DNA from 2 places in the Arcicella lustrica genome. Region 2 is predicted to be linked to the other one. Evidence: riboswitches for the same ligand, from Rfam matches in the RefSeq annotation. Region 2 holds a riboswitch; the other holds the start of a gene.
The links. A riboswitch is a leader RNA that binds a small molecule or an ion and turns the genes downstream of it on or off. The one in region 2 is predicted to bind cobalamin.

Region 1 (5,455 bases), on a different contig from region 2:
AGTATTTTGGAGGCGAGAATCGAGTTTCAGAAGTACTAAATAGAAAAAGACCACTTACGCTGAAAATGGTAAAAAATCTTTATCATGGTTTAGGGATTCCTGCTGAAGTACTTTTAGCCTAGAAACAAAATAAGGCGAGATGAAATCTCGCCTTATGGTTTTTAACAAACACCCTCTTTTACTTTTTCTCTTAAAAGCGTAGTTGCTTTAATCATATTTTTCAAAGCCAATTCTGTTTCTGCCCAACGGCGAGTTTTCAAACCGCAATCTGGATTTACCCATAGATTTCTGGCTGGAATATTCACTAAAGCTTTCTCTAACAAAGCCAACATTTCTTCGGTTTCGGGTACTCTTGGCGAGTGAATATCATACACGCCTGGTCCGATTTCATTTGGATATTTGAAATCAACAAAAGCATCCAACAATTCCATTTGAGAGCGTGAAGTTTCAATCGTAATCACGTCGGCATCCATGTCAGCAATGTGTTTGATGATGTCATTAAATTCAGAATAACACATGTGCGTATGAATTTGCGTTTCGTCTTTCACGCCCGATGCACTTAAACGGAAAGCTTCAACTGCCCATTGCAAGTAATTTTCCCAATCGGCACGACGTAATGGCAAACCTTCACGAATAGCAGGTTCGTCAATTTGAATCACTTTGATTCCCGCTTTTTCTAAATCTAATACTTCATCACGAATAGCCATTGCAATTTGGAAAGCCGTGGTTTTACGAGCTTGATCGTCTCTTACAAATGACCATTGCAAAATCGTAATTGGTCCAGTAAGCATTCCTTTCATCAGTTTTTGCGTTTTCGATTGTGCAAATTCTGACCAACGAACCGTCATCGCCACAGGGCGTTCTACATCACCATAAATAATGGGAGGTTTCACACAACGGCTACCATAACTTTGTACCCAACCGTTCTGAGAAAATACATAGCCAGATAATTGTTCGCCGAAATACTCTACCATGTCATTACGCTCAAATTCGCCGTGTACCAAAACGTCCAAGCCAATTTCTTCTTGCCAATGAATAGATTTTTCAATTTCTATCGCAATTTGTGCATCGTACTCTTTCTGAGAAATTACTCCTTTTTTAAGGTTTGCTCTCAATAGACGTACATCATCCGTTTGCGGAAACGAACCAATGGTTGTAGTCGGGAAAAGTGGAAGTTTTAAGGTTTCCAATTGTAAAGCTTGACGAACACTAAACGGACTTGGACGATGTGAATCCTTTTCTGTCAAAGCCGCTACTCTTGCTTTTACTTGTGGTTTATGAATCAGATTTGAATTTTTTCTACTTTGAATCGCCTGCTGATTTTCAGCCAATTGTTGAGCAAATAATGGAGCAGATGCTGGTTCAGAAAGCTTTTTTAGCACATTTACTTCATTCAATTTTTGTTTGGCAAAAGCCATCCAATTTTTGATTTCTGGTGTAAGTACTTGCTCGTTTTGTTCTAAATCCAAATCGCAAGGAGAGTGTAATAATGAACACGAAGGCGCAATCATTACTCTTTTTTGTCCTAAAGTATCAATTGCTTTTTGGATGAATTTCAAGGACTTAGCATAATCGTTCTTCCAAATGTTTCTACCATCGACAACACCAAGCGATAAGATTTTTTCGGTTTGGGCAAAATCTGTTTGCTCAAAAATATCATCCAATTGCGAAGGACAACGTACCAAATCAAGGTGTAAAGCATCAATATCTAAAGTAGTTGCCACATAGATATTTTCGCCTGTGCATTCAAAATAAGTAGCGACCAAAATATTTAAGTTTGGTACTGCCTTTTTGATTTTTTGATAAGCTTGTTGGAATGCAATTTGCTCGTTTTCTGTCAAATCCAAGGTCAAACAAGGTTCATCTAATTGAATCCATTTTGCTCCACGAGCTGCCAATTCTTGTAAAATATCAATGTAAATCGGCAATAGTTTGTCTAATAAATCAATGCGATGAAAACCAGCTTCCTTTTCTTTTCCCAATAAAAGGAATGAAACTGGACCAATCAAAACAGGTTTTGTAACAATTCCTATTTGTTTGGCATCTTCAAAGTCAATAATAATTTTATCAGAATATCTTTTAAAGTGTTGATTTTTAGTGAATTCAGGAACGATATAATGATAATTTGTATCAAACCATTTGGTCATTTCCATCGCTTTGATGTCGAGCCCGTCACGTTGTACGCCCCTTGCCATTGCAAAGTAAATGTCTAATTCACGGTTGGTTTGTCCGTCCACCAAAGCATGATAACGTTCTGGAATAGCTCCGACCAACATGGCTGTATCCGAAATGTGGTCATAGAGTGAAAAATCATTCGAAGGAATCAAATCAATGCCAGCTTCTTGTTGAAGTTGCCAGTTTTGTCTTTTGATTTGGCGACCAATCCAAAGTAATTCATCTTTGGTACTTTTACCAGCCCAAAATTGCTCAGAAGCACGTTTTAATTCTCTTTTGCTACCGATACGTGGGTAACCCAAATTGTGTGTAAACATAGTAATTGTTGTTTTAAGGTTCGTAATCATCGGGCTTCGATGATTTTTTGGTGTGTTTTTGCGATACACCGAATGAAACTTGAAAACACCACACCGCCATGCGTAAAGCATAAGCACACGCTGGTTCACTGCTGAAACAGTTAATATTCGACAAGTATTTGTAAAAAATCAATGCGTGAACTAAGCCCTAATCGTGAGGGGATAGTCATTGAGAAGGTAGGCAAGTCTCCTGACTTATAACATTTTCTTCATCCTTCTCATTCTTAGAAAAGAACAATGGACAATACTGAAGAAAATTCGTTTCTGAACGAAACCGTTACTTACAGTAGCACGTCTGTTCGTGATTTACACACGATTCCTTTTTAATTTCTAGCAAAAAGCAATTCACTTTTTCTTAAAACCAACCTTCTGATTGACGGGTGTTTACTGTTACGAAGCAAAGGTATTAATGAACAATTGATTGTAGATATATTAACCTTAAATATTTTAAAATATAGATGTTTTAACTAATTAATATATTTATTTAGGATAATACAATAGATATTTATGAAAATAAATGATAATTTATCTTTTTGTATTTTTAAATAACAAGCATTGTTTTTCAAAAATGAATTCAATGATAAATTAAGGCTATGTTATGAAAAAATCATGTTTTGATAACACAGGCTTTACTTTCCAGAAATCTTGCATGAATAACTTGCGCCCTCAATTAAAAACCTAATCCTTATTTTTCTTTTTTGTTTACAATTTAATTATATTGTGATAAAATAAGAATATTCCAATTTACAACACAACAACAATGAACAAAAAACCTTTTTTTAAGACTCAATCGAAGCTTATCCTTGGAGTCTTAGTTGGGGCAACAGTTGGCGTTTCTGCTAATCCAACTTTTGCCAGTAATGTTACTCTTCTCTCAACAAATAAAATAAATGCTTATGAACAAACAGTACTTAACAAAGCAGTAAAAGAAATTACTGTAAAAGGAAGAGTAATTGATGCGAAAACCAAAGAGCCATTGGCGGGTTGTAACATTCTAGTAAAAGATAGCAAACGTGGTATAAATGCCGATGCCAACGGAAATTTTAGTATTACGGCAGATGAAAAAGCGACTTTGGTATTTTCATTCATTGGTTATGAAAAACAAGAAATTGCGATTGCAGGAAAAAGTACGATAGAAGTAGCGCTTGTATCAAGTGCTTCAGATTTAGAGCAAGTTGTAGTAGTTGGTTACGGAAGTTCAACGAAAAAAGATATTACAGGTTCAGTAAAATCATTGAAACCTGCTGAATTCAACCAAGGGATTATCAACTCGCCAGAACAACTTTTACAAGGTAAAGTATCGGGTGTAAATGTTACTTCAGCAAGTGGAGAACCAGGTGGCGTTCAGAATATTAGCGTACGTGGACCGGGTGGAGTAAGAACAGGAAGTACGCCACTTTTTGTGGTTGACGGCTTGGCTTTGGATAATTCAAGTAGTGGTGGAGCAACGAATCCACTTAACTTTTTGAATCCACAAGATATTGAATCAATTGATGTATTGAAAGATGCTTCGGCAACAGCCATTTATGGTTCAAGAGGTGCGAATGGAGTAATTTTAATCACGACTAAAAAAGGGAAAACAGGTTTTTCTTCTTTCAATTATTCTACAAGTTATGGTTTTTCAACAATGGCGAGAGCTTTACCTGTTTTCTCGGCTGATGAATATCGTAAACAAGTACCAGCTTTAGGAGGCGTTTTGGAAGATTTGAAGGCTTCGACTGATTGGCAGAAAGAAATTTCAAGAACAGCACTTACTAAAAATCATAATATTTCATTGGGTGGTGGTGCTGAAAAATTGACCTATTATGCTTCTTTCGGAATTCAAAACCAAGAAGGTATTCTGAAAAACAACCAATTAGACCGTTACACGGGTCGTATTAACGTAACCCAAAAATTATTGGAAGACCGTGTGACTGTCGATGTGAATTTGAATGCAACGAATACGTATAATGAACGACCGCCAATTACAGGGATTATCGGAGCAGCGATTTCTACAAACCCTACTTATCCTGCTTATGACGATAAAGGACAACCGTACTCGTATGTAAATGGTGTAAATCCATTGACGACGATGAAATTGGAAAAAGATGCTACTTCTATTACTCGTATCATCGGAAACATTTCTCCTTCTATCAAAATCATTGATGGTTTAGTCTATAAATTGAATTTCGGGATTGATAATTCAAGCTCTACTCGTGATTTACAATCGTTGGCAAATGCTGTGCCTTTGCAAGATGGTCGTTTAGAAACAATCAATATTACAAATACTAACCGCTTGATTGAAAACTATTTGACTTATACAAAAGCAATCAAAGAACATAGTTTTTCTGCTTTAGTGGGACATTCGTATCAGAAATTCATGTTCCGTGGACGTTCTTACAGCATCAACAAATTCCCGATTTCTGATATTGAACCAATTTATAATCCTGGTTTAGGACAAGAACTTACTTTGGCAAACAATAAGCCAACAGGCTATGCTACAAACGATGAATTACAATCGTTTTTCTCAAGAGTAAATTATCAGTTCAATGACAAGTATTTATTAACAGCAACTTTAAGGGTTGATGGTTCATCAAAGTTTGGAGCAAACAATAAATATGGCGTTTTCCCTTCTTTCTCGGCAGGTTGGAGAATCTCTGAAGAAGAATTCTTAAAAGGGTCTGCTTTGAGTAATTTGAAAGTAAGAGCAGGTTGGGGACGTACTGGTAACCAAGAAATTCCTTCAAAAATCACACAAGCAAGATTTACTTCTGTCGTTTCAGCAGGTACTTCTTATCCATTATCAGAAACTGGCGCATTTCCAGCAGGTACTTCTTATACAAGATTGGCAAACCCGAATATTCAGTGGGAACAATCAACACAAACAGATTTAGGGATTGACTTTGGTTTCTTGAATGGCGCTTTAACAGGTACAATTGATGTCT
Region 2 (5,455 bases):
AAAAGCCCCATAGCACCCAATGGCGTATAATTTGCTACAGGAGTAAGCTGTGCGGAGTTGGCAATTCTTAACAAAGCAATCGCTAAAATAAAGCAAAGCAAGGTTAAAAAACGAGGGTTGAGTTGCTGTTTCATTGGTTGTTTTTTGTTAGGTTTGACAACTTTTGAAAGTTGTCAAACCTGAACCTAATAAATTACTTAAATCTAAATCCTTCTGGACTAACACCTACTTTTACAGAGTCAATTAAAGTTCCGTTTGCTTGGTATCTGAAAACATAACCTGCTTGTTTGAACGAGGGTGTAAAGCCTGCATAAATATTACCTGTAGAAGGGTCGGTACTTAGTGCTGAGAATACTTTTTTGATAAATGGAGTTGTTGTAGAAATACTCGCATCGTTGATGTTAAAGCTATAAGTTTCACCTTTTTGCTTATAACCATCAGCAGCATCTGAATAAGAATACACAAAAAGAATGGTGTTTTTATCTTTATTGAAAGTAAAGCTTTCTGCTGATTTATTACCTGAAGTAGCAAAAGCAATACGACTTTCTACAGTTTTAGTACTTAGGTTGAATTTTACAAATTTCCCTTCTGAATAAAACCATAATTTACCATTCGCATCAGCACCAATTAAACGTGGATGTGAACCAATCGTTACAGATTGTGTAACTGCATCCGTTTGCATATCGATGATAGAAATTTTATCAGTATCGCTGTATGTATTTGAAGCCACAATTGCTTCATTACCGACTACAACAATTTTCTCTGGACCTTTCTGAACAGCAATTTTTTTAATCACTGTATTGGTCGTCAAATCAATTACTAATACATAGCCAGGCTTATAAGAATAATCAGTATTTAAAGCGTCCCAGCAAGTAACGTAAGCTTTGTTTGTTCCTGCTTTTACGGCATAGCGTGGGTTTTCAAGTTGAGCAGAAGTAATGGTTGCTACTGATTTAAAAGTACTTGAATTTACAATTTGAATATAATCTTTTCCTGCTGTAGCATTATCTACCAAGATTAATCCTTTGCCATCTACTTCTGTATAATCTGCCACACCACCAGCTACTGAGTTATTATTTTCTAATTGAAAAATATCAAGACTAACAGCTTTTGTAGCAGGATTAAGTAAATCAATTGTACCATTATTATCACTGAAATTACCTCTGTTCATTACAAACACACCAGCATCATAAGGTTGAGCAGGTACTACTACTTCTGTTTCTGAATTACAAGCGTTTAACGACAAGAATAAAGAAGTTGCTACCAATGAGCGAACGATAATAGAATTAAATTGCATTGTTTTATTATTGATTAAAATATGAAAACGATTTGGGGTTTTGGATGTGGGATTTCGGATTTCAGCTTTTTTAGTTATTGAAAATGAAAAAAGATGAACTTGAAACCCGAAAACCATATCCAAAATTCAAATTCCAAAAGCTGAAATCCGATGACCGAAGCCTACCCTCCGACGACCGAAAGCTGAATTCCGAAACCCGAAACCCAAAACCACAAATCCAAAATCTAAATACTCATAATCCAGCCCAAAGAGAAACCTCTTCCCGGCATGGCATTCTTTTTTACACTTGGATACACCGTATCCGTCAGGTTATTTATTTGAAAAATTAGGTTTGATTGAATGTTACCCAATTGGATTTTACCCGAAATGGTTGAATTCAAAATAAAGTAAGATGGAAAAGGTCGTCCAGAATGGTCGAAAGTGATAAAGCGTTCAGAATTATACAATCCTTGAATATTTAAATTCCAATTCCCTTTGCCAATATATGCTGTACCCGAAACCGAATGGCGTGGTACGTAAATCATTTGTTTGCCGATAAAATCTTCTGTATAAGCCGCATAAACTTTTTGTTGAGAAGTGTTCGTAAGGGCATAAGTACCCGTAAAACCAGCTATTTTATCAGTTTTGGTATATTTTACATTTCCCGAAACTTCAAAACCTTTTGCCAATACTTGTTGGAGATTTTCTACCCGATACCCTTTATCTGGATTCCAGTACGTCCAGTCGTTAACCAAATTATGATAGAGATTAATACCCAAAGAAGTATTTATATTTTCAGAAAGAACCTGTTTCCAATTGATTCCCATTTCTTTGTTGAAACCACTTTCTGGACGAATGTCTGGATTACCCATAACTTTCCAGTAGCGTTCGTTCAAAGTGGGTAAACGGTAACTTCTGGCAACATTGGCTGTAGCTTTAATTTCATGCTTTTTCGTTGAAAGTACTGCATATTCAATACCCAATGAAGGCGTAAAAGGAGCTTTATAACGGCTTGAAAAAGCCTGACGAAGATTCAGCGAAATAATTAATTTTTCTGCAAGTTGCTGTCTGACTAAAGCAAAAATATCCTGACGATTTTCAGTAATTGCGCCACCGCCATAGCCATCTACTTTTGCCACATAATGCACAAATTCTCCACCGATTCTGATAGAAGTATTACCAAAACCATCAAAGGATTTAAAAGAAAATTCGTGTTCTGCACGACTAATGTAGCGGTCGGTTTCAGAATGACTTGGATTAGCAAAATCGCCCGTTCCATAATCAACAATATCTCTGACAAAAGCTGCTTTTACATTTGTATTTCCGAACTGATAGGAAGAAAGAAAACGATAAGCTTTGGTTTGTGTAATTTCTCTGGAGGCAATTACATCTGGCTGAATACTTAATTTATTGTCAGTCAGCCAAATATTCAAAGAAAGTACATTGTTGTTTTTTTGTTTCAAGTACAAATCTTGAATAAAACCTTTTTGGGCAGTTTCAGTAGGTTCAATCGGGTAAGTTCTTCCTTTGCTGTCGGTTCTTTCGGTTACCGAAAAATGATTATTGTATTTACTTCCGTAAAGTAAAGTTTTGCCAGAAAATTGTAAACCGTTTTTGTAAGACTTTACAAAACGTAAACCTGTTTGTAGATTATAATTATCAAAACTTCCGTACTGTCCGCCAAGCGTAAAGTTCATTCCTTGTCTTTTCCATTGTGGAACAGAATTGAGTAAAATACTTCCACCCACTGCATCAGAACCCACGCAGGAAGCCGAAGAACCATATTGAATCGCCATTTGGTCGAAACCTAACAATGGAACAGTTGAAAAATCGGTTTGTCCCGCCATTGGATTATTAATGTTCAATCCATTCCACATTACTGCCGTGTGCATGGCAGAAGTTCCTCTGAAAGAAATACTTGTTAACTGACCAGTTCCATAACTTTTAAAAGCGATGGGAGATTGATATTGTAGAAAATCGGCTAAAGTTTGAAATTGAAAACGAGCTAAAGTAGCAGAATCTATTTTTTGTACTTTCAAGCCTGCCATAAAATGTTCAGTAGCAAAACCTCTTACTTTTACTTCGTCGATTTGTTTGTTGGCAATTTCCTGGGCGTGGCTTCGCAAGGATATAAAAATACCCATGACTAAAAGTATTGGCTGAAAACGTAAGAAATACGTAAAAACAGCAGACATAACGTTGATAGTTAAGCCTTGACCTGCGGAATGAAACCGAAAATATTGACCAAGAAAATTGAAAGAAAAAATCGAACGCTCAATGATGCTTATCCTCCGTAAGCAAGCAATTAAGAATGATTTAATGGCAGGTCTCCTGACTTGTTTCTCATGTACCCAAACCTTCCCAGAATATTTGGTGAATTTGTGAATTGTGATTTAGTGATTAATAAGCCAATTAAATATTAGGATTATTTTTGAATTTCTTCATTCACTCAATCATTTATTCACTCAATCACCACTAAACCAGTGGCTATTGAAGAATGGCAATGATGGTATTGAAACTTACAGTTGCGGGGACAGTACAGGCATTCAACCTGATTCCCTATTAAGCTTTAAACTTGTATTGATACAAGCCTAATGCACCATAAACTGATGCAAAGGTAGCAGAATTTTTATGTTATTTTGAAGAAAGAATTTTAAAAGCTTGATTTATAGGCTTTTTTGTTGTGATTATTAGCTTATAAATCAAGTAATTAGGAACGTTTACTCTTCCATTAATTTTTTGAGGTCATCCATTTTAATTGGCTTAACCAAATAATTACTTACAATTTCATAAGATTTTGCTCTTTTAATATCCTCAGGGTCGATAGAGCTGGTGACGATAAAAATCGTCACAGCATTTTCAATAGGAATTTGGATAAATTCATCTAAAAATTGCCATCCGTCCCAAATAGGCATATTCAGGTCGAGGAAAATCAAATCAGGGAGTTTTTCGCCTGATATGATAATTGTTTTAAGGCTATCATAAGCTTCTTTGCCATTTTTGAAAACCAGAACACCATTGCAAAAATTAGCTAATTGCATCAATCTTTTAGTGCCAAAAACAAAGATAGGGTCATCATCAATGATGCAAGCGATGTCAATTTTTTTCATATTTAAGATATATGCTGAATGTTGTTCCTTTATCTACTTCACTACTTACTTCTACTTTTCCACCCATTGCCTCAATTTGATTTTTGGTAATGAATAAACCAACACCTCTGGCATCTTTATGGTAATGAAATGTTTTGTACAAACCAAAAAGTTTGGTGCCATGTCGTTTCAAATCAATACCCAAACCGTTGTCTTCTATTTTCAGAATAAGGTAATCTTTTTCTATAACAGTTGATAGTTTGATGTAGCTATCTCTTTCATCTGAAGAGTACTTGATAGCATTTGTCAGAAAGTTAAGCATAATACTATCTAAATAGGCGGGAATGGCTAGTACTTTTTCATCTGTATTGATATTGTTTTCAATCGCCACTTTTGATTCACGGGCAAGAGCCGATACATTTTGAATAGCATTTTGGATTGCGTTATACAAACTTACTCCTTTTAAATTATCAATAACGGCTGTATTCATCAATACTACTTCATTCAAATGAGCAATGGTTTCGCCAAGATTTTTGGAAGCAGATTTTAATAAATTTAAGTATTCATTTTCGGATAATTCAGGATTTTCTTCAAGAAGTATATCCATCATCATTGAGATATTTCCAGAGTGAGACCTCAAATTATGTGAAACAATATGAGCAAAGTTTTTTAGTCTTTCATTTTGGTCTTTTGTAACATCTAAAAGTGCTTTTATCTCTTGCTCCGCATTTTTTTGCTGAGTAATATCAATAATTTGTGAGATAAAATATAAAGGCTGATTAGACTGATTTCTTACTAAAGATGCTGCCAAAATGATATGAACGATATGCCCTTTTTTATGGATGTATCGTTTTTCCATCTGATAATGTGACCTTTTTCCATCAATCAATTCTTGAACTAAGTCAAGGTCAGCTTTTAAATCATCTGGATGAGTAATTTCTTGGAAAGTAAGTTGATAGAGTTCTTCTTCAGAATATCCAATAATTTGACAAAGCGTTTGATTAATTTTTAGCCATTTTCCGTCAATATCAAGCAAAGCCATACCAATTGCCGCATTTTCGAAATTACCTCTAAAAGCTTCTTCACTAAT

Region 1: it holds a riboswitch for cobalamin, as region 2 does, so the genes downstream of both, metE (5-methyltetrahydropteroyltriglutamate--homocysteine S-methyltransferase) here and VB798_RS06970 (TonB-dependent receptor plug domain-containing protein) in region 2, are expected to answer to the same signal.

Annotation. Positions count from the first base shown of each region.
Region 1 is NZ_JAYGIM010000020.1:35,931-41,385, reverse strand. Features, by position in the region: gene VB798_RS22315 (helix-turn-helix domain-containing protein) at 1-122, shown strand, start outside; gene metE (5-methyltetrahydropteroyltriglutamate--homocysteine S-methyltransferase) at 162-2,492, opposite strand; cobalamin riboswitch at 2,695-2,912, opposite strand; gene VB798_RS22305 (SusC/RagA family TonB-linked outer membrane protein) at 3,292-5,455, shown strand, end outside.
Region 2 is NZ_JAYGIM010000005.1:56,434-61,888, reverse strand. Features, by position in the region: gene VB798_RS06980 (DUF6580 family putative transport protein) at 1-134, opposite strand, end outside; gene VB798_RS06975 (DUF5074 domain-containing protein) at 194-1,297, opposite strand; gene VB798_RS06970 (TonB-dependent receptor plug domain-containing protein) at 1,522-3,471, opposite strand; cobalamin riboswitch at 3,581-3,895, opposite strand; gene VB798_RS06965 (response regulator) at 3,997-4,386, opposite strand; gene VB798_RS06960 (PAS domain S-box protein) at 4,373-5,455, opposite strand, start outside.